Regions from separate parts of the Aestuariirhabdus sp. LZHN29 genome, predicted to be linked through region 1. Evidence: predicted binding sites of a transcription regulator. Region 1 holds the regulator's gene; each other region holds the start of a gene.
The links. The regulator sigma-54, encoded in region 1, starts transcription at its own class of promoters, with help from an activator protein. The targets are predictions, from matches to a motif close to TGGCACNNNNNTTGCTNT.
Positions count from the first base shown of each region.

Region 2: nifH (nitrogenase iron protein) is a predicted target of sigma-54. The motif match lies at 4,702-4,719, and genes of this name have one in related genera.
Region 3: ACP3PW_RS09620 (PEP-CTERM sorting domain-containing protein) is a predicted target of sigma-54. The motif match lies at 4,279-4,296, and genes of this name have one in related genera.

Region 1 is NZ_JBNIEU010000002.1:196,143-203,614, reverse strand. It holds gene ACP3PW_RS07605 (calcium/sodium antiporter) at 1-416, shown strand, start outside; gene ACP3PW_RS07600 (KpsF/GutQ family sugar-phosphate isomerase) at 434-1,408, shown strand; gene kdsC (3-deoxy-manno-octulosonate-8-phosphatase KdsC) at 1,408-1,932, shown strand; gene lptC (LPS export ABC transporter periplasmic protein LptC) at 1,929-2,498, shown strand; gene lptA (lipopolysaccharide transport periplasmic protein LptA) at 2,485-2,997, shown strand; gene lptB (LPS export ABC transporter ATP-binding protein) at 3,006-3,731, shown strand; gene ACP3PW_RS07575 (RNA polymerase factor sigma-54) at 3,849-5,381, shown strand; gene hpf (ribosome hibernation-promoting factor, HPF/YfiA family) at 5,506-5,793, shown strand; gene ptsN (PTS IIA-like nitrogen regulatory protein PtsN) at 5,806-6,261, shown strand; gene rapZ (RNase adapter RapZ) at 6,388-7,254, shown strand; gene ACP3PW_RS07555 (HPr family phosphocarrier protein) at 7,276-7,472, shown strand, end outside.
Region 2 is NZ_JBNIEU010000001.1:623,847-631,318, forward strand. It holds gene nifU (Fe-S cluster assembly protein NifU) at 1-509, opposite strand, end outside; gene ACP3PW_RS02975 (HesB/IscA family protein) at 595-921, opposite strand; gene ACP3PW_RS02980 (SIR2 family protein) at 1,104-1,961, opposite strand; gene ACP3PW_RS02985 (2Fe-2S iron-sulfur cluster-binding protein) at 2,184-2,531, shown strand; gene ACP3PW_RS02990 (hypothetical protein) at 2,642-2,989, opposite strand; gene ACP3PW_RS02995 (hypothetical protein) at 3,066-3,575, opposite strand; gene ACP3PW_RS03000 (NAD(+)--dinitrogen-reductase ADP-D-ribosyltransferase) at 3,649-4,500, opposite strand; gene nifH (nitrogenase iron protein) at 4,770-5,654, shown strand; gene nifD (nitrogenase molybdenum-iron protein alpha chain) at 5,784-7,223, shown strand; gene nifK (nitrogenase molybdenum-iron protein subunit beta) at 7,318-7,472, shown strand, end outside.
Region 3 is NZ_JBNIEU010000002.1:628,511-635,982, reverse strand. It holds gene ACP3PW_RS09640 (hypothetical protein) at 108-251, shown strand; gene nrdA (class 1a ribonucleoside-diphosphate reductase subunit alpha) at 341-2,611, shown strand; gene nrdB (class Ia ribonucleoside-diphosphate reductase subunit beta) at 2,689-3,822, shown strand; gene yfaE (class I ribonucleotide reductase maintenance protein YfaE) at 3,843-4,118, shown strand; gene ACP3PW_RS09620 (PEP-CTERM sorting domain-containing protein) at 4,330-4,989, shown strand; gene ACP3PW_RS09615 (pyridoxal-phosphate dependent enzyme) at 5,080-6,000, opposite strand; gene ACP3PW_RS09610 (benzoate/H(+) symporter BenE family transporter) at 6,054-6,215, shown strand; gene ACP3PW_RS09605 (TrpB-like pyridoxal phosphate-dependent enzyme) at 6,382-7,472, opposite strand, start outside.

The DNA.
Region 1 (7,472 bases):
TGTTATTGGTCAGTGCTCGAGCACTGGTTTGGGGAGCAACGGAGATCGCACTACTTTTCGGCGTCAGCGACCTTGTGATAGGCCTCACCGTCGTCGCGATCGGCACCAGTCTGCCCGAGCTGGCAGCATCTGTTGCCAGCGCTCTAAAGGGGCACCACGATATCGCCCTGGGTAACATCGTAGGGTCCAACATTTTCAATCTGTTAGCCGTACTGGCAATGCCGGGCCTGATCGCCCCGACCCATTTCGAGACCGAGATCCTGCTGCGCGACTATGCCAGCATGCTCGCACTGACCCTGTTACTGGCGGCCATGGCGTGGCTAGCACTGCGCCGCGGGGGGATTGGACGCTACAGCGGCGGCATTCTCTTTGCCTGTTATAGTGCGTATTATGTCGCCTTGTACTTCACTCTCTAGCCCATGGTAATAGCAATATGAGCCACCCAACCAGTTTCAAGGAGTCAGGCCTGCGCACGGTGCGCATGGAGCAGGAAGCGATCGGCGAACTGCTGCAACGCATCGACGGCGACTTCGAGGCGGCCTGCGAACTGCTGATGAACTGCCGCGGACGCATCGTAGTGGTCGGCATGGGCAAATCGGGTCACATCGGTACCAAAATGGCTGCGACCCTGGCCAGCACCGGCAGCCCCGCATTTTTTGTGCACCCGGGCGAAGCCTGTCACGGCGACCTTGGCATGATCACCGTCGATGACGTCGTCATCACCCTGTCCAACTCGGGCAATACCGGCGAGATGGTGACCCTGATCCCGCTACTCAAACGGCTTGGTGTGCCCATGATCAGCATGACCGGCAACCCCGACTCTGCCCTCGCACAGGCGGCAAATGTTAACCTGAACACCGGCGTAACACAGGAAGCCTGCCCCCTCAATCTTGCCCCCACCTCCAGCACCACGGTGTCGCTGGTCATGGGAGATGCGCTGGCCATTGCACTGCTTGAACGCCGCGGCTTTAGCGCCGAGGACTTTGCCTTCTCCCACCCCGGTGGCACCCTCGGTCGCCGCTTGCTGCTCAAGGTTGACGACGTCATGCACAGCGGTGAGCGCCTGCCCATCGTTGTGGAGGGCACCCCCCTGCGTGATGCACTCATGGAGATGACCCGCAAGGGACTCGGCATGACCGCCATCACCACTACAGATGGCGCCCTTAGCGGGGTCTTTACCGATGGCGACCTGCGCCGCTCACTGGACCGCGAGCTCAACATGGCAACCACCTCAATCGATGACGTCATGACCCGCAACTGCAAAACCGTCACCCAGGGAGTGCTCGCCGCCGAAGCGGTCCATATCATGGACGAGAGCAAAATTAACGGCCTTATTGTGGTCGATACTGCGCACAAACCCGTAGGTGCCCTCAATATGCATGACTTGCTGCGTGCGGGAGTCGTCTGATGTTCAGCCACCTAACTGCCCGCGCACAACGTATTCGCCTGGCGGTGTTTGACGTCGATGGCGTGCTCACCAACGGCCAGTTACTGTTTAGTGAAAACGGCGAAGAGCTGAAAGCCTTCTCTACCCTTGATGGGCAAGGCATCAAGATGTTGCAACAGGCCGGTATCGAGACTGCCATTATCACCGGGCGCCGCTCGCAACTGGTGGCACGTCGCGCCACCAATCTGGGCATCACCCACGTTTACCAGGGCCGTGAGGACAAGCTGGTTGCCCTGCAAGAGTTGCTACCCACACTGGGATTGACGCTGGATGAGGTTGCCTACCTCGGTGACGACCTGCCGGATCTGGCCGTTATTCGGCAGGTTGGACTGGGGGCAGCTGTTGCCAACGCCCATTTTTTCGTCAAACAGCACGCCTGCGCCGTCACCGAGACCAACGGCGGTAACGGCGCGGCGCGCGAGTTCTGCGATGCCTTGTTAGCCGCACAAGGGAAACTGCAGGACGCACTGGACCGTTATCTGTGAGAGCGCTGTTCATTGCACTGCTAGGGGGCATACTGCTCGCCTATGGGGGATTTTACCTCTACCAGAACACCCCCCTGCGGCAAGCCCTGACTCCGCCAGACACTGACCCTCGCGAGCGGCAGGAGGTCGACTTCTATATGCAAAACGCCCAGCTAACCCGATACAACGAACATGGCGCCCTTGACCACCGACTCAATGCCGTGGAGGTCAACCACTACCCCCACAACGACACCACGATGATCAGTGAGCCACGAATGACACTGTTAAAGGCGGACGGCGAGCGCCACATCAGCGCACGTTCTGGAAAACTGCTGCCAGGCAGCGAAGATCTGGAGCTATGGGATGATGTGGTGATGCGAGTGCTGGCGCAAGATGGTAGTGAACGGGGACGCCTTGATACCGATTTCATCACCCTATACTCTGGGCAGGAGCTGGCGTCCACCAACCGACCTGTCACCATTACTACACCCAGTGGCGTGACTCGTGCGGTGGGGATGAAAGCCAACCTTAACCAGGACCAAGTTCAACTGCTGTCCAACGTCAGAGGCACCTATGAAGCCCAATAGCTCCTTGATTATCGGCCTGTTAGCCAGCGCGCTCTTTAGCGCTGTCGCCCACGCCCTGCCGGAAGACCAGTCCCAACCTATTCGAATCAAGGCGGACACTGCCGATATTGATGAAGGCGCTGGGCGAGCCATCTACACCGGCAATGTGACGATGAACCAAGGCACTATCCATATTAGCGGCGACAAAATCACGCTCTACACCAAGGAGGGAAATGTCACCCGTATGGTGGCGGAAGGCAATCCTGCCCACTACCGGGAGAAGCCTGCCGCCGACAAGGAGATCATCAAAGCCTATGGCAATACCATCGACTACTCCGTTGCCAGCGATCAGGTGAAATTACTTAAGAACGCCCGCCTGCTGCAGGAGGGCAACTCCTTTACCGGCGAAACGATCCACTACAACATGACAACCCAGGCGGTTAATGCCCAGAGCGGAAGCTCCAGCAGCAAGGCCGGCAACCGTGTCGAAATGATTATCCAACCCAAAGTCAAGCAGTAGATATCCCCATGGCAACCCTTAAAGCACTTCACTTGGCAAAGAGTTACCGCGGAAGAAAGGTGGTCGAAGATATTTCGATCAGCATCTCCAGTAGCCAGATTGTCGGCTTACTAGGGCCGAACGGGGCAGGAAAAACCACCAGTTTTTATATGATTGTCGGGCTCGTGCAGTCCGATGGAGGCCAGATTTTAATCGATGGTGTGGATATTACCCGCCTGCCAATGCATGGCCGCGCACGCCAGGGCATAGGCTATTTGACCCAGGAAGCCTCCATTTTCCGAAAACTAACCGTTACCGAGAATATCCTCTCCATACTGGAAACCCGCAAGGATCTCAATCGCAAGCAGCGACTGGAAAAACTTGAAGCCCTGCTGCGGGAGTTCCACATCACCCATATTCGCAACAGCAAGGGTATCAGCTTGTCGGGTGGAGAGCGCAGACGAGTAGAGATCGCGCGGGCGCTAGCCACGGAACCCGCCTTTATCCTGCTCGATGAGCCCTTCGCCGGGGTCGACCCCATTTCGGTCAATGACATCAAGGATGTGATCCGCCACCTGCGCGACAAGGGCATCGGAGTGCTGATCACAGACCATAATGTTCGCGAAACACTGGATATCTGTGAGCTTGCCTATATCGTTAGTGAAGGCAAGATCATCGCCGAGGGTAATGCCGAGGCCGTGATGAATAACCAGAAAGTGAAAGACGTTTATCTGGGACACGAATTTCGCATATAGGCATTCATCCCGTTCAACCCTATAATAGAACCATGCAAGATTTTTGCCGGAGCAGGATGCGACCGGAAAACCCAACGGGAGTGATGCGCAGATTATGGACCGGACATTGTATTATTTATGAAACCATCCCTAGTCCTGAAAATGGGCCAGCAGCTGACGATGACGCCTCAGCTGCAACAAGCCATCAAACTACTTCAGCTCTCTACCCTGGATCTGCAGCAGGAGATTCAACAAGCCCTCGAATCCAACCCCATGCTCGAGCCCGAAGAGGGTTCCGATAATGAGGCGGCGACCGAGCAAGAAAGCGCAAAAGATGGTAGCGAGTTCGACAACAAGGCTGAAAACAACGGCCTAAAAGAGGCTGAGCAGCAGGATCAGCAAAGCGCCGACAGTGCCAACAACGAAAATGAGGTGATGTCCGACGACTGGCAGGACAATATCCCGGAAGATCTGCCCGTTGACACCGCCTGGGATGATGTTTATCAATCCAGTCTGCCGCCCTCCTCGGGGTCGGGCTCGTCCGACAACGATGAGTACAATCCGGCCACGCGAGCCAGCACCTCAGAAACCCTTCAGTCCCATCTGGAGTGGCAGCTTAACCTGACACCTATGTCCGACACCGACCGGGCGATAGCCATTACCATCATTGACGCACTCAAGGACGATGGCTATCTCAGCTGTAGCTGCGAAGAGCTGATGGAAGGCATCGAAGAGGATCTGGACATTGAACTGGATGAGTTTGAAGCGGTGTTACACCGTCTTCAGCAGTTCGATCCAGTCGGTGTGGCGGCTCGATCCCTCAGCGAGTGCCTGTTAATCCAGCTTGCCCAATTGCCCACCACCACCCCTCACCTGGGTTCAGCGGCCCTGGTGGTTGAGAAACACATCAACTTGTTGGGCTCCCATGATTACGCTCAATTAATGCGCAAAACCCGTCTCAAAGAGGCCGATCTCAAAGCTGCGATTGAACTGATCCAGACCCTCAACCCAAAACCCGGGGCAAGCATTCAAAGCAGCGAGCCTGAATATGTCATACCCGACGTCACCGTAAAAAAGGTGAACGGCCGCTGGACCGTCGAGCTGAACCCGGACTCTGTGCCCCGAGTCCGCATCAACTCGGGTTACGCTTCGCTGGTCAAACGTGCTGATAACAGTTCAGACAACACCTACCTGAAAAACCACTTGCAGGAAGCCCGCTGGTTTCTCAAGAGTCTGCAGAGCCGAAACGAAACACTGATGAAGGTGGCCACCCAGATCGTTGAGCATCAGCGCGGGTTTCTGGAGTATGGTGAAGAGGCGATGAAACCGCTGGTACTGCACGATATCGCCGAAGCGGTCAGCATGCACGAATCCACCATATCCCGGGTAACGACGCAAAAATACATGCACACCCCCCGCGGCATATTTGAGCTCAAGTATTTCTTCTCAAGCCATGTCAGTACCGCCAGTGGAGGAGAGTGCTCCTCTACGGCAATCAGGGCTATTATCAAGAAGCTTGTGGCCGCAGAGAACCCAAAAAAGCCATTGAGTGACAGCAAGATAGCGGGTTTGCTTGCTGAGCAGGGAATTCAGGTTGCTCGCCGCACTATTGCCAAATACCGGGAGTCATTATCAATTGCTCCTTCTAACGAAAGGAAACGTCTGGTATAGGTTATATTGATTGGCGACAACATTGAGATATCGAGCCTCGGATATGATCGGTAACAGAGGCATACACTTGAGCCTGACACGACGTCGACTCAACATCATGTAACAAACATTCAGGAGAAAACGCATGCAAATCAATATCAGTGGTCATCATGTTGATGTAACGGAAGCATTGCGTGAATACGTAGCAACTAAAGTCGATCGTCTTGAGCGACACTTTGACAGCATCACCAGCGTCAACGTAACCCTCAGTATCGAAAAAGAGGGACAAAAAGCGGAGGCCAATCTGCACGTCCGCGGTGCGGACATCCACGCAACTGCCGTCCATGAAGACATGTACGCGGCCATTGATATGCTGTCGGACAAACTGGATCGCCAGCTCATGAAACACAAGGAAAAGAATCTCGCCCGTTAATTAGATCTGGCTATGAATTTTATATCCCTCCTAAGCCCCGACCGCAGCCTCTGCGCTGCGGAAGGCGGCAGTAAAAAACGCGTACTCGAAACACTTGCCGAAACTCTCGCCCAGGCAGGGCAGGAGATAACAGCCGACGAGCTGTTTAACGGCCTGTTTGAGCGTGAACGCCTCGGCAGCACAGGCTTTGGCAAAGGTATTGCGATTCCCCATTGCCGACTCACCTCCTGTACAGAACCTGTGGCGGCACTGCTCAAACTGTCTGAGGGTGTCAATTTCGACGCCATGGACGAGCTCCCGGTAGATATCATCTTTGCCCTCGTTGTCCCCAACGAAGCGACTAACGAGCATCTGGCGATTTTGCAGGCTCTGGCCGGCCGGCTGGACAATGCCAGCTACCGTAACCGCCTGCGCGCCGCGCAGAGCAGTACCGAACTCTATCAAATGGCGATCGCCCCCCTCGACTGATCTCCCAAATCGCAGACCTGCCACAATGCAACTGGTATACTGCCAGCTCAGTGACTTACGCGGTCAACACCCACCACACCAGAAACAGGGCGCGGCACGCACCAGTCGGCAAGTGGAACCAGCAAAATGCGATTAGTAATCATCAGTGGAAGATCGGGATCCGGCAAAAGTAGCGCGCTGCACGTGCTCGAGGATCAGGGCTACTACTGTGTGGACAACATGCCAGCAGGCTTACTGGGGTCTCTAGCCGCAGAGATCTCAAGCGAGCAGTCACTTAGAAATGCCGCTGTCAGCATCGACGCACGCAACATGCACGCGGACCTTAAACGCTTCCCCGAGATACTGGCCCAACTAACCAATAATGGCGTGCAGTGCGAGGTGATCTACCTCGATGCAGACCCAGCTACCCTGCTAAAGCGTTTCAGTGAAACACGGCGACGCCACCCCTTGTCCAATGACAAATGCTCGCTGGAAGAGGCCATTTTCGCCGAAAGTGAGCTCCTGGCCCCCCTCAAGAATCGAGCAAAACTGACTCTGGATACCAGCGCACTATCACTGCACGAATTACGCGACCTGATTCGTACCCGTGTTGCGATGCGCACGGACGACAGTCTCGCACTGCTATTCCAGTCCTTTGGTTTCAAGCGAGGCATACCAATTGATGCCGATTACGTGTTTGATGTACGCTGTTTACCTAACCCTTATTGGGTAGCGCACCTGAGGGGCTTCAGTGGGCTCGAGAAACCCGTGCGGGATTTTTTGGGAGAACAACCTGAGGTACAGCAGATGCTGGCTGATATCGGTGACTTTGTGGAGCGCTGGCTTCCAGCATTCGAGGCGGGAAACCGAAGTTACATGACCATCGCCATCGGCTGCACCGGCGGCCATCACCGCTCGGTATACATCAGCGAAGAGCTGACCCGACGCTTTAGTAGTCAGATTCAAAACGTTCAGGTTCGTCACCGCGAACTGCACACCGCGCAAAAACAATAAAATATAATAACAGTAGCGACAATGATAGAAACCAAGATTCATATCATCAACAAACTCGGACTCCACGCCCGAGCAGCGTCAAAATTTGTGACCACGGCGGCCGCTTTCGGCAGTAGTATCGAAGTGGGGCGCGGCACCACCATGGTCGATGGCAAAAGCATCATGTCGGTGATGCTGCTGGCAGCCAGCCAAGGCACCGAGCTTGATTTGCGCATCGA
Region 2 (7,472 bases), on a different contig from region 1:
CCCCCCGCCTTGGTGTAGTGGGTGACCTGCTCCACGGTTTTCAGGTCGTGTTGACGCACTACATTTTCGATCAATACCGCATCGACGGCGAAGCACTTACACACCAGCGCCCCCTCCTCGTGATCATCCTTCCACACCTCTCCACGATAATTGGCAACTGCGGCCTGCAGGGCCTCCTGGCCCATCACCGAACAGTGCATCTTTTCCGGCGGGAGGCCATCCAGATAGTCAGCAATATCCTGATTACTCACCTTAAGTGCCTGATCCAGTGTTTTACCCTTAATCAATTCGGTCAGCGCGGAAGAGGAAGCGATAGCGGAGCCGCACCCAAAGGTCTGGAATCCCGCATCCTCGATAATTTCAGAGTCGGGATTGACCCGCAGCGTCAAACTCAGGGCGTCGCCGCAACTGATGGAGCCCACGTCACCAATAGCATTGGCATCGGGTACTGCTTTGGCATTTTTGGGTTCAAAAAAAAGCTCTTTTACTTTATCGGAGTATTCCCACATACCGGTTCTCCCATTTTTCTGTTAGCTCGCCGCAGCGAGGCTCTCTGGTAATAGTTGTGTGGTGTCGTTTTTCTTGGCTAATCTCTCAGGCCGCCGTTGATTTACTGCATCCGGAACAGCCAGAATTTTGATTTGGATTATCGAAGGTGAAACCTTTGCGTCCATCCTGCTCAACAAAGTCCACCTGCACTCCCTGCAAATGTGACGTACTTTCGTTATCTATAAAAAGCACCAAACCCTGACTCTCAAACACCTGATCGTCGCTGGTTGGGTTATCCTCCACCCGAATCAGATAACGCAGACCAGAGCATGGGCTCCCGACGACTCCAATCCGCAGCCCGGCGGTGCGACTATCCCGGGCAGCGAGCGCGCTGCGTATCGTGCTCAGGGCTTGATCAGTGAAATTCAACATAAGGCCCTCTCTGGTTTTATAGGCTTCACCAGTGGAAGAGCAAGGGCTATGCCAGAGGTCCAACGTCACTGCATAGTGCTGTTTTTATGGGTTTTTTTAACAATATGCATGAAGTGAGGGCGTCGTCTTGTCGGCTTTACGACAGACAGCACGACGCCTACGGGGGAGCAATGTCGTATTACCTACAACCTGGCCGTCGTTTTCTCGGTGGCCTGCTGCAGATACCGGGTAAAGCTGTTCAGCGGCTCTTCAATGATCTCCAGCGACATGCGGGCACAGTAACGCCGCTCTTTGGCCGTGGGTTGTTCGAGGAACACCCAGCCTCTTGGAGTAGCCGCTCCGTAACTGATTTCAGTAACCAGCATCCGCTCTGTATCGCGGTTCAAGGGTAGGCCCAACAATAGATACTGTTTGTTGTCACGATACTGTTTGAGCGCGGGAGGAATCGCGAATCCACCCATCAGCTCGGTCAGGTAATCCACGAAATCGGCATCAGAGGCGATATAGGAGGGCTCTGGATGAGGGCAACCCAGGGGCTTGAATAGCACCGGCCACTCCGGCTTTATCTGCTCATCCGTTATCTCCCGATAGTCACCCTGATAGCCCCGGTATAGCTTGTAGCGAAGTCCACTGCCCATGGTGCGGCAGACCCCCTTCACCAGCAGATGCTCCTGTGCCGAGTAACTATCCAACAACTGTGAATCCCGATTCAGGTCCACGACCCAGGGCGGTGCCAATGCCGCCACCGCATCGTGCAACTGCGAACGAGTCCAGGGGCGATCATAAAGGCGAGTGAGGAAACGGGCCACCGCTGCCTGCCCACGGCGCTGTTCAATATGCTGGGCGGCCCGTGAAAACTCCACCATCAGCCGCGGCATCATCTCCCTACCCTGATTCATCGCCAGGATCAGGCTGCGGTTATCGGCAGGTATCGCAGCGCCCGTTTCGGGGTCAACCGCGCCATCAAGGGCGCCCGGCCCGAGCAGGGGAACCAGGGCGCCGGAAGCGACCCCTTCGCGTAAGCGTTCGTAGTCGATCATCGGGTATTCTCCTGTGTAAGGTACAGGAGGCACTGCAAGAAGCTATCCAACTGCGGCACTGATGGCTGTCAACTGTGCGACACAATCCCCTCGATTGTTTACTGCTCGACAATCCTGCCCCTCCCAGCAACCAAGAATCAATAAGTTACGGTGGCACGACCCTTGCCCTCTACCCCGGGTGGTTGTTTAACCACACACCCAACTATCATCAGGAGAGAAACCATGCCCCAAGTAACCTTTAGTGCCAAAAGCGGCAACAAGACCGTGACCTATGCGGTGGCCGGCAGTCATACCGAAACCGTATTGAAACTGGCCCAAAAAAACGATATCCCCATCGGCTTCGATTGCGAGGACGGCAACTGCGGCACCTGTTGCGTCGATGTCGAGATCACGAGTGACACCACCCCGATGGGCGGCCCGCTCACCGACAAAGAGCAGCGCACACTGGTCGCCATTGGAAAGTTGAAACGTGCCGAGATCGAACAGATGGCCGTTGATGATCTCCCCAGCCCTCACCGACTGGCGTGCCAATTGATTCTGCGTGATGAAGAGGTGACGATCTCTTACTGATATCTCGCCCGCCTCACCTCTCGGGTGGGGCGAACTCAACACGCAGCGGTACCCATGCATTCGCATCCGTAACTACACCGGGTTGAAACTGGGCAGATCGTCTCCTGACCCTAACCGCCATTGCACCCGCGCTCACTAAAATCGATCTGTGAAGCGCCGGCGGTAGCGTTAAAGACAATGCGCACCCGACCCTGGGGCAGCGGCTCCACCTGCCATACAAATCCTCCACGAACCCGTTCAAAAAGCCCGGCAGGTTCAAACCCGTTCACCATCACCAGACGCTCGCCACTGCTGGCAATACGCTCCAGTCCGAGCATCGCATTGTGCATGGGTACCGGGCAGCGGCAACCGCAGCTATCGAACTCGATATAGGGCAGCCCATCGCGGATATAGCGAACAAAGGGCAAAGTCGCCCCAGCTAGGGTCAGGGAGATGGGGTTTAGAGGGTTAGTACTCATCGGTCGCTCCAAATCAATTCGGGGGTCAACAGAATAAAGCAAACACTACGCCAAGCCGGCACGGCAGATCGATCGATTACTGGCACTCCGCCACGATCCCCACGGACATCTCTCCCAGCGCCCGCCCCTGGGAGAGTTCATCAAATGCGTTTAGGCCCACCAACAGCACCCAACTGCAGTAGAGCGGTGCGGCCAACCAGATCACTCCTTTGATGCGCGCACTGGTACCTCGGCGAACACCGGTGGCAAACAGCACCGGCATCTCCGGGGGCGGCGCCATTCCACTACGAAGGATACGATACCCGTACCAACCCAGCCAAAGGGACAACAGCCACAACGCCCCTGGCAACCAGAGGGTAAAATAGAGCAGACCCAGCAGGGCTACCGGCCATCCCAGCAGCGTCTCGCAAGCCTGGGGGTCTAACGTAGCCAGCACCAAGCCTGGTATCGTCAGCAACAGGATCACCAGTAGTGGGGCTCCGTGATGCCGCAAGGCCGCTCCCCGTTCGGGAACTCGCCGCTCAGGGTATCCCGGCGGATGGGGGGCGGTGGGGGTCGGCTGCGAGTCACGGAGTGATTTATTCATAGATAGATCCTGTTACGCTCGACAGGGGCTGCCCGAAGTCCGGGATTGAAAGCGGGAAAACAGGTACCCCTGCTCAAAACACCCAGCCATCGATAGCATAAAGACCACCGACCACCAGATACTCTCCCTCTCCCTTAAGAAGAGCGGGAAATAGCGCATCGTAGCAGACCACCTTCTGCCGTGGCACCCGCACCCGCATCACGCGATCACCAAACTCGGAGGCCCGTTCGGCATCACGGGAAAAGGAGTTCAGGTTATTAAGCAACAGCACGGGACTACCGCTGGCATCCACCCCCACCTGCTCCAAACCAGCCGCCCTGTTTACCCCGCGATAGAGGAGCAGGTGATCGCTGTCGCCCAAAGCCAACTCGTACTGGCAGTAGCTGTACAACAGGTCTATCTGCGATTCCAGCGCATTTGTATTGTAAAGACCTCGTGCTCGGGCCTCTATATAGCGGCGATAGGTCTCACTGCTTAAATCACGGATAACGCCGCTGTGATAACGGGGAAGTAAGCCAAAGCGTGATTCGACCCAGGCTTTCATTACCGCGCCCTCTCGGCCATCGGTATCAAACCGCCAGCCGCGGATTGTACGCTGCCAGTTCGCCTTTGGGCGTCCCCCCATCCCCGCCACAAATCCCGCCGCCGCTGGATCATTGAGTGTGAAGTGGACGTCCATGTAATCAATGAACTGCTGCGCCCTTTGCGCCTGCTCACTCCATCCAGCAAGACAGGAGAACAGGCCCGGGTACAGCGCATCAACCCCATCGAGTCGAAGGGGTGCGGGTTGCAATTGAAAGGTCAGGCTACCGAGGATTTTTGCTGGCAGGTTGCAGCGATTGATCGGCAAATAACAACCGTCGGGCAGGCAACAACTACTCACCGGTGCACCCACCACCGTTCCGCTGGCCATTCCAGCCAGCAATCGATATTCGCTGTTTTTTCACCATCATTTTCCAATCTGACTCGCTCTGTCGCCGTGTAAGAAAACGGGCTTTGTCGTCATTAACCCTACAGGATTCGCGGCTTTGTCGCATACCCACCAGAGAAAAGCGGCCTCACAAAAGCACAAAAAATTATGATTTATTCATCATAAATCAATTAGTTAAATACATTTTGAGCAACTTGGCACAAGCGTTGCGATATACCGGTTGGACCTCATTGGAAATTACGTTGCTTGAAAGGAGAGTGAACATGACACTGCGTCAATGTGCAATTTACGGTAAGGGTGGTATCGGTAAATCCACCACCACCCAGAACCTCGTGGCCGCCCTGGCCGAGGCAGGAAAGAAGGTAATGATTGTCGGCTGCGACCCCAAGGCAGACTCGACTCGATTAATCCTTCACTCCAAAGCCCAGACCTCCGTGATGGAAATGGCTGCCGAGTTGGGCACCGTTGAAGACCTGGAACTGGAAGATGTGCTGCAAGTTGGCTACCAGGATATCAAGTGTGTCGAGTCAGGCGGCCCGGAGCCCGGTGTTGGCTGCGCAGGTCGCGGTGTTATCACCGCCATCAACTTCCTCGAAGAGGAGGGCGCCTATAGCGACGACCTCGACTTCGTGTTTTACGATGTTTTGGGGGACGTGGTTTGTGGCGGCTTCGCCATGCCGATTCGCGAAAACAAAGCCCAGGAGATCTACATCGTATGCTCTGGCGAGATGATGGCGATGTACGCCGCCAACAACATCTCCAAGGGGATCGTTAAATACGCCAGCTCCGGTAGCGTGCGCCTTGCGGGCCTGATCTGTAACTCCCGTAACACCGACCGCGAAGATGAATTGATCGAAGCCCTGGCGGCCAAGATCGGTACCCAGATGATCCACTTCGTACCACGGGACAATATCGTGCAGCACGCTGAGATCCGTCGTATGACCGTGATCGAATACGATCCAAGCTGCAACCAGGCGGACGAGTATCGCGCGTTGGCCAGAAAGGTGATCGATAACACCCTGTTCGTGGTTCCCAATCCCTGCACCATGGATGAGCTCGAGGATCTGCTGATGGAGTTCGGCATCATGGAGGTTGAAGACGAAACCATCGTCGGCAAAACCGCCGCCGAGCTTGCGGCAGAAGGTTAAGCACTCGTCCGCAAACGATGCTGAGGTTCAGGTCGGCTTGCAACAGGGGAATCGATAACATCCCGTTTTGCGAGCCTTTCTCACACCACAGCCGATTTGCGACTACAGGTTCTAACGAAGGTACTCATTATGTCGAGTTTAAATATTGAAGAGACCAAAGCGCTGATTGAAGAGGTGCTTGAGGTCTATCCGGAGAAGGCCAAAGCGGATCGCGCCAAGCACCTCACGGTAGCCGAGCCCGGACAGGAAACCAAAGGCTGTATCACTTCCAACCGCAAGGCTTTACCGGGTGTACTTACCAACCGGGGTTGCGCCTACGCCGGCTCCAAAGGGGTGGTCTGGGGTCCGATCAAAGATATGATTCATATCTCCCACGGCCCCGTCGGCTGTGGCCAGTACTCTCGCGCAGGCCGACGTAACTACTATGTCGGCACCACCGGCGTCGACAGCTACGGCACCATGAATTTCACCTCGGACTTCCAGGAAAAGGATATCGTCTTTGGCGGTGACAAGAAGCTGGAAAACCTGATCGACGAAATCGAGCAGCTATTTCCGCTCAACAAGGGTATTTCGGTGCAATCGGAGTGTCCTATTGGCCTGATCGGAGACGATATCGAAGCGGTCGCCAAAAACAAATCGGCCGAGATTGGCAAGCCGGTCGTGCCGGTGCGCTGTGAAGGTTTCCGTGGCGTGTCCCAGTCACTGGGTCATCACATCGCCAATGATGCCGTGCGCGACTGGGTTCTTTCCGAGGACAACAAGCGCGAGGTCGGCCCCTACGACGTCGCCCTGATCGCCGACTACAACATCGGTGGTGACGCCTGGTCGTCACGTATTCTGCTTGAGGAGATGGGACTTAACGTGGTCACCCAGTGGTCCGGGGACGGTACCCTTAACGAAGTGAAAAACAACGTTAACGTAAAACTCAACCTGCTCCACTGCTACCGCTCTATGAACTATCTGGCCCGTCATATGGAAGAGAAGTATGAGATTCCATGGGTCGAGTTCAACTTCTTCGGGCCCACCAAAACCGAGGAAAGCCTGCGCAAAATTGCCAGCTTCTTTGACGAAACCATTCAGGCTAACGCCGAGAAGGTAATCGCCAAATACAAAGCACAAACAGAAGCGGTTATCGCCAAGTATCGCTCTCGCCTTGCCGGCAAGCGCGTCATGCTTTACGTCGGTGGCTTGCGACCTCGTCATACCATCGGTGCCTATCAGGATCTGGGCATGGAGGTGGTGGGTACCGGCTACGAGTTTGGTCATAACGACGACTACGAACGCACCCTCGAAGACCTCAGCAACGCCACCCTGTTGTATGACGACGTTACCGGTTTTGAATTCGAGGAGTTTGTCAAAAAGATCAAACCCGACCTGATCGGTGGCGGTATCAAGGAGAAGTACATCTTCCAGAAGATGGGCATCCCCTTCCGTCAGATGCACTCCTGGGACTACTCCGGCCCCTATCACGGCTATGACGGCTTCGCCATCTTCGCCCGCGATATGGATATGACCCTGAATAACCCGTGCTGGAAAGAGATGACCGCGCCCTGGAAAAAGAGCGCCTGATCAAATCCCACTTACTACATTGTGGCAGGAATATCTGCCGTGGTTTCACTACCGTCGTTAGTCCACATTAGAGTGGCGCGATTGGGAGGTTAAAATGAGTCAAATTGCAGAAGATGTAAAACCCTGTTACCCGCTGTTTCAGCAGCCGGAATATCAGGAACTGCTGGCCAAGAAGAAGGCCGGCATGGAAGACCCCGCCGCCGATGCCAAGGTGAAGGAGATCTTTGACTGGACCACCACCGAAGAGTA
Region 3 (7,472 bases), 430 kb from region 1:
TTACGCCCAACTTACACACCTTGTATTTGGAGCCGATACCGATTATCTTGTGCCAATCATTCGAGCAAGCACTATATATAGTGTACCGCCTGATAGTGGCATGACAAATGTCAAGCCCCAAAAGCGTTACACCACTGCTGTTTAACAGGGAGGGCGTACAGCAGGCCATCGACCGCACCAGCCGGGAGATGATCGGAGGAGAACAACCAGGCCAGGCCGTCCATACGCTGCACCATCGCGGCGGCGTATGAGGCTGGATTCTCTTGCCATATGTACGTTTCAGGGGGTCTTCACAACACTATATGTTGTGTTTAATTTTTATACGTAGGTACTACACTTTATGAACACCAAGCTACTGGTAACCAAGCGCGACGGCCGCAAGGAATCTCTCGACTGGGAAAAACTCCACCGCGTCATCGACTGGGCCTCCGAGGGACTCAACAACGTCTCGGTCTCCCAGGTGGAGATGAAGTCGCACATCCAGTTCTACGAGGGTATTACCACCTCGGAGATCCACGAAACCATTATCAAGTCGGCGGCCGACCTTATCTCTCGGGAGGCGCCAGACTACCAGTACCTTGCAGCTCGCCTTGCGATCTATCACCTGCGTAAGAAAGCCTACGGCGCCTTCGAGCCCCCAACGCTGTACGATCACGTCAGCAAGATGGTGGATATGAAGCGCTATGACGCACACCTGCTGAGCGACTACAGTGCAGAAGAGTTCGAGACCATGGACTCCTTTATCGACCATTGGCGCGATATGAACTTCAGCTATGCCGCCGTCAAGCAGCTCGAAGGCAAATACCTGGTAAAGAACCGGGTCACTGGCCAATATTACGAGAGCCCACAGTTTCTCTATGTGCTGATCGCCGCATGCCTGTTCTCCAGCTATCCCAAATCGACCCGCATGGATTACATTCGTCGCTTCTATGACGCGGTGTCCCTGTTCAAGCTCTCCCTGCCAACCCCGATCATGTCCGGAGTGCGCACCCCAACCCGCCAGTTCAGCTCCTGTGTCCTGATCGAGTGCGGTGACTCCCTCGACTCCATCAATGCGACCTCCAGCGCCATCGTTAAATACGTGAGTCAGCGCGCCGGCATCGGTATTAACGCCGGCCGCATTCGCGCTCTGGGAAGCCCCATTCGTAACGGTGAAGCCTTCCATACCGGCTGTATCCCTTTCTTCAAACACTTCCAGACCGCGGTGAAAAGCTGCTCCCAGGGCGGCGTGCGCGGTGGGGCTGCGACCCTGTTTTACCCGCTGTGGCACCTCGAGGTCGAGTCACTGCTGGTACTGAAGAACAACCGCGGCGTAGAGGAGAATCGGGTACGCCACCTTGATTACGGCGTCCAGTTCAATAGGCTGATGTATCAGCGCCTGATCCAGGGCGGGGATATCACCCTGTTTAGTCCGTCCGACGTTCCTGGCCTGTACGATGCGTTCTTCCAGGACCAGCAAAAGTTTGACGAACTCTATGTTCAGTACGAGCAGGATGCCAGCATTCGCAAGAAGACCATTAAAGCCGTGGAGCTGTTTTCCATGTTTGCCGCCGAGCGCGCCAACACCGGTCGCATCTACTTGCAAAACGTCGATCACTGCAATACCCACAGCCCCTTCGATCCGCTTAAAGCTCCGATACGCCAAAGTAACCTGTGCCTGGAGATCGCTCTCCCCACCAAGCCGCTGGACCACGTCGATGATGACGGCGGCGAGATCGCCCTGTGCACCCTGGCGGCCTTTAACCTGGGCGCGCTTGAGAGCCTCGACGAACTGGGTGAGTTATCAGACCTGATTGTCCGCGCACTGGACAGTCTGCTGAGCTATCAGGAATACCCCATTCCGGCGGCCCAAACCGCCAGCATGGCGCGCCGAACCCTGGGTGTGGGCGTTATTAATTTCGCCTATTACCTGGCCAAGAACGGCGTTAAATACTCCGATGGAAGTGCCAACGGCCTGACCCACCGCGCCTTCGAAGCGATCCAGTATTACCTGCTCAAGGCATCCAACGAGCTGGCCAAGGAGCAGGGGGCATGCCCCAAGTTCGACGAAACCCGTTACGCCGCCGGCATACTGCCGATCGATACCTACAAGAAGGACCTGGATGAGGTGTGCAGTGAGCCGCTGCACTACGATTGGGAAGGCCTGCGCGACCGCATCAAGCAACATGGCTTGCGCAACAGTACGTTGAGCGCACTGATGCCATCCGAAACCTCGTCACAGATCAGCAACGCCACCAACGGCATTGAGCCTCCACGAGGATTTGTCAGCGTTAAACAGAGCAAGGATGGCATCCTCAAGCAGGTGGTACCGGACTACGACAATTGCAAAGACGGCTACGAGCTGCTGTGGGATATTCCCAGCAACGATGGCTACTTGCAGCTGGTCGCGATCATGCAGAAGTTTATTGACCAGGCGATCTCCGCCAACACCAACTACGACCCATCAAACTTCCCGGGCAACAAAGTGCCGATGAAACTGCTGCTTAAAGATCTATTGGCCGCTTACAAACTGGGCGTAAAGACCCTCTACTATCACAACACCCATGACGGGGCCGAGGACAGTCACGGCGATAGTGACGATGACTGTGCCGGCGGGGCTTGCAAGATCTAACCAATAGCGCCACTATCGCGCCACTGAAGCGGATGTGCCCGGCGGGCGCATCCGCGATTACCAAACGGAATACTGCCATGCGTTACACCACATTCAATACCCACAAGCACGACCAGCTAAAAGAGCCCATGTTTCTTGGCCAGCCGGTCAACGTCTTGCGTTTCGACGAGCAACGCTACCCGATCTTCGAAAGGCTGACCGATAAGCAGCTCTCCTTCTTCTGGCGCCCGGAAGAGATCGACGTTTCCAAGGACCGTCTCGATTTCCAATCCCTGCCCGAGCACGAGCGTCATATTTTTCTGGCCAATCTCCGCTTTCAGACCCTGGCCGATGCCGCTGCGGGTCGCTCCATCGCCATGGCAACACTACCCGCCGTTTCGTTACCCGAACTGGAAGCGATGTACGAGCTATTCGCCGCGGTGGAATCGGCTATTCACTCCAAGTCCTACTCACACATTATTCGCAATGTATTCGATAACCCGACCGAGATTTTCGACGGCATTATCGAAATTGAGGAGATCGTTGAACGCTCTACCCAGATCTGCCGCTACTACGATGACCTGATCGAGTACACCGGTTGGTTCAACCTGCTGGGCGAAGGTAATCACTCGGTCAACGGTGAACGCAAAGAGATCACCCTGCTTGAATTGAAGAAGAAACTCTATCTGGCGATTCTCAGCCTCAACATCATGGAAGGGGTGCGTTTTTACGTCAGCTTCGCCTGCAGTTTCGCCTTTGCCGAACGCAGCCTGATGGAAGGTAACGCCAAGATCATCAAGCTGATCGCTCGGGACGAAGCCCTGCACACCAGCGCCGGCCAGCACGTCATCAACAACTGGCGCACCGGTAAGGATGATCCGCAGATGGCGGAGATTCTGCGCGAAAATGAAAATCTCGCCTACGATATGTTTGACGAGGTAGTGCGCGACGAAAAAGCCTGGGCAGAGTACCTGTTCAAGGATGGTTCCATGATCGGGCTCAACGCCGAGATCCTCCAGCAGTACGTTGAATACATCGCCAACCAGCGCATGCAGCAGATCGGCCTGACTCCGAAGTACGAAGTCACCAACAACCCACTGCCCTGGATGAACACCTGGCTGGTAAGCGACAGCGTGCAGGTTGCTCCCCAGGAGACCGAGATCACCTCCTACCTGGTCGGAGCCATCGACCGCGATGTAGACGGTGAAGACTTCGGTGATTTCGCCCTCTAAGGATACAAGAGCCTGAGCCCATGACACATATCGTCAAAGTGATGGATGGATTCAGCTTTATGCCCCGCGAGGGGCAAAGCCTGCTGGAATCCCTGGAAAGCGAGCGCATCGAAATCGATTATCAGTGCCGACAGGGGTTCTGCGGTGCGTGTCAGGTAGAACTCCTTGCTGGCGAGATCGAGTACGAGCAAAACCCGGTGGCCTTCGTGCCACCGGGGCGGATCCTGCCCTGCTGCTGCAAAGCGGCCAGTGACATTACCATTGAGATACCGGAAAGCCAGCGTAAGACTGGCTAGTCCGCGCGAAGGCTAGCCACTGCGCCCTCCCCCCCCCTTTTTTCCTCCCCGGGCTCCCCACTCCCCCGGTGCAGAGCCGCCCCTCTACCAGTGTCACAAAAATTTACACTCACTCAAGCACTGGCAAAGATAATTTAATAAAATCAACCAGATACAATATCGGCCCGTAAATTGCTATTACTCCATCACAACAATTAGGAGAGTAGTTATCATGGGGATCGGAAGGGTAGTGGTCAGTGCATTGTTAGGTTTTATGTTGTGTGGGCAGGCGCTCGCTGTTCCTATTGTTGAGGGCAGCTTCACCAGCCTGGCGACGGAAGACTACGAGGGTACCGCCGGTGGTCGTACCATTCTAAACTCGATCTTTAATGGCAATGTTAGTGTTAGTGCCGGGTCTGTCACCCATCGTTCCGTGGACCAAGGTAACTGGACAGACTTCAGGGGCGGGAGCCCTATTGTGCCCCACTCAGGCACAAAATTTGGTGTTCATTTCGGCTTTGGCGACTTTACCCTTGATTTCACCGGGCTCGGCGGCATCTTCGGATTCAGTGGCTGGGCCAGCGCCGCGGGGACCGGCTCTGATGTGATCGAGTTTTTTGATCTCAACGGGAATTCACTTCAGTCCTTTGCGGACCCCGATGGCTGGGGACCAGGCGATGGCACCATGGAGTTTTTCTCCTATATCTCCACCGCATCAATCGGCTTTGTCAGGCTGCAGGGAAGTGAAACCACGTTCGACGACCTGGGCTATACGACGCGAGCTACGGTTCAGACCGTGCCGGAACCGGAGACACTACTGCTGTTTGCCTTAGGAGCACTGGGGGTTGTCCTCCGCAGTCGCCACTCACAGGCTAATGGGTCCAGGCGGTAAGGCCCGTTGTAATACTGCCGGGGGTGGGGTGCCGTCTGAACTCATCCTCGGTTAACGGGTTAGCGACAGAAAAATAACCTGGACCCGAGTTCAGCAGCTCTTCACCCACTGCTGTAATTGTTGGCGGCTGGTACCCACGCCGCCACAGACAATCACCAGCACATCCCTGAAGGGCTGCAACGCCCCATCAAAATCATAGAGTGCTGCCAGACTGGCTCCACAGGCCGGTTCCACCAGCAGGCGCTGCTCCTCCAGAAACCGATCGCAGGCACGAATCGCCTGGCCATCACTGACTTTTTTCGTCGTCACCGGATGCTGGCGAGCGAGCGCAAAGGCCCGCTCCGCAACACAGAGCGCCCCCAGCGAGGTCGCCACCGAATCGATCCGCTCGATCCCCTCCAGCCGCCCAACTGCCAGCGCATGGCTGAGGGAGGCCGCTCCCTCGGTTTCCACCGCCCATACCAGAACCGCATCGCCGCCGTGTCGGCGCAGCCCCTCTACAACACCACAGAGCAACCCCCCGCCTCCTACCGAGAGCACTATCAGGTCGGGGTTAATACCCGCCTCGTAGATCTCATCGATCATGGTTGCATGCCCCTGCCAAAGCAGGGGGTCATCGAAGGGGTGGATATAAGCGGCTCCCTGTTGGGCTAGCTGCAGGGCGATTTCGTGGGATTCATTCCATCGGGCCCCCTCGACGCGGACCTCGGCCCCCTCCTGACGTATTAACTCTATCGCCCTGGCGCTAGTCGTTAACGGCACCACGATGGTCACCGGAACCCCTAACTGTCGACCGGCATAGGCAACCGCCAACCCCGCATTACCACCCGAAGAAGCCACCAACGCCTCGGCTCCCTGCTCTACATAGTGCTGGCAGGCGAGGCTGACGCCTCGACATTTAAATGAGCCGCTGGGCTGCATCGCCTCCATCTTGAGCCATACACGGGTGCCAAGTTGTTGGCTCAACGGTAACGACTGCAACAACGGGGTTTTAAAGTGAATAGTACTCATTATATTTTAATACCTTGAAATAGTTCGTTATGGCAACGCGCCGGTGATACTGCATGGAACTTCGTACGCACAGCGTTAAAGCCGGTTCGGCAGCGACATCTATATCCACAGTTCAGGACCAGAATACTGCTCTACTGACCTGTGTGATCACCGCCTCGGGCCTGTCATTAATGGGTATTGGAAGTGCATTCTGGGGACTAGTGATCGGGATATAGGCATACCGTCTGCGAAGACTCCAGAGGGAATGAGATCACCGCTCGGATAAATTTTCGACCCTGGGCGCTAACCATAACCAGACACTGTAAAAAACTGCTCTGTGCATCCACAAGAGCAGTTTTTTACTTTGCACAGTGTCTTTAGCGACTGTTTCAGCCGAAGGTTTCAGTCAGCGTTGTCGGCGACCCTGGGTAGCCGTGCCAATGCGTCCTCAATCGCCTGCTGGGGGTAGTCGAAATCCTCCAGCTCACCACTGAGATAACGATCGTAACTGGCCATATCAAAGTGACCATGCCCGGACAGATTGAAGAACAGTGTTTTCTCCTCTGCGGCCTCACGACAGCGGATCGCTTCGTCGATGGTGGCCCGAATCGCATGATTGGATTCAGGCGCCGGAATGATGCCTTCGCTGCGCGCAAACATCACACCGGCTTCGAACGTCGCAACCTGCGGTACCGAGACCGCCTCTATAAGCTTTTCCTGGTACATCTGTGACACCAGCGCCGACGCGCCGTGATAACGCAAACCACCGGCGTGAATGCCGGGGGGCATAAAGTCATGACCCAGGGTGTACATCAAGGTCAGCGGTGTAAAACCCTCAGAGTCGCCAAAATCGTAGGCGTAGTGGCCGCGAGTCAGGCTCGGGCAAGAGCTGGGCTCCACGGCCACCATGCGCACAGGTTTACCTCCCGCCGCAACGTCAGCAAAGAAGGGGAAAGCCGCACCGGCAAAGTTGGAACCTCCGCCACAGGGAGCAAAAATCATATCGGGGTAGTCGCCGATTTTTTCGAACTGTTTCTTCGCTTCCAAACCGATCACGGTTTGGTGCAACAATACGTGGTTTAACACCGATCCTAGGGAGTATTTGCTGTCCTCACGAGAGGCTGCTTCCTCAACCGCCTCGGAGATAGCAATTCCCAATGACCCTTGGCAATCAGGATCGCTGGCCAATATTTTGCGGCCCACATTGGTCTGGTCGCTGGGGCTTGCCAGCACTTCCCCTCCCCAGGTTTGCATCATCGAGCGTCGAAACGGTTTCTGACCGTAACTCACTTTCACCATATAAACGCGCACATCAATACCGAACATCTGCCCGGCCAGCGATAACGAAGACCCCCACTGCCCAGCACCGGTTTCGGTAGTTAGCCGGGTAATTCCCGCCTGACGATTGTAGTATGCCTGCGCAACCGCAGAGTTGAGCTTATGCGAGCCCGCTGCCGACGCACCCTCATATTTGTAGTAAATTTTGGCGGGTG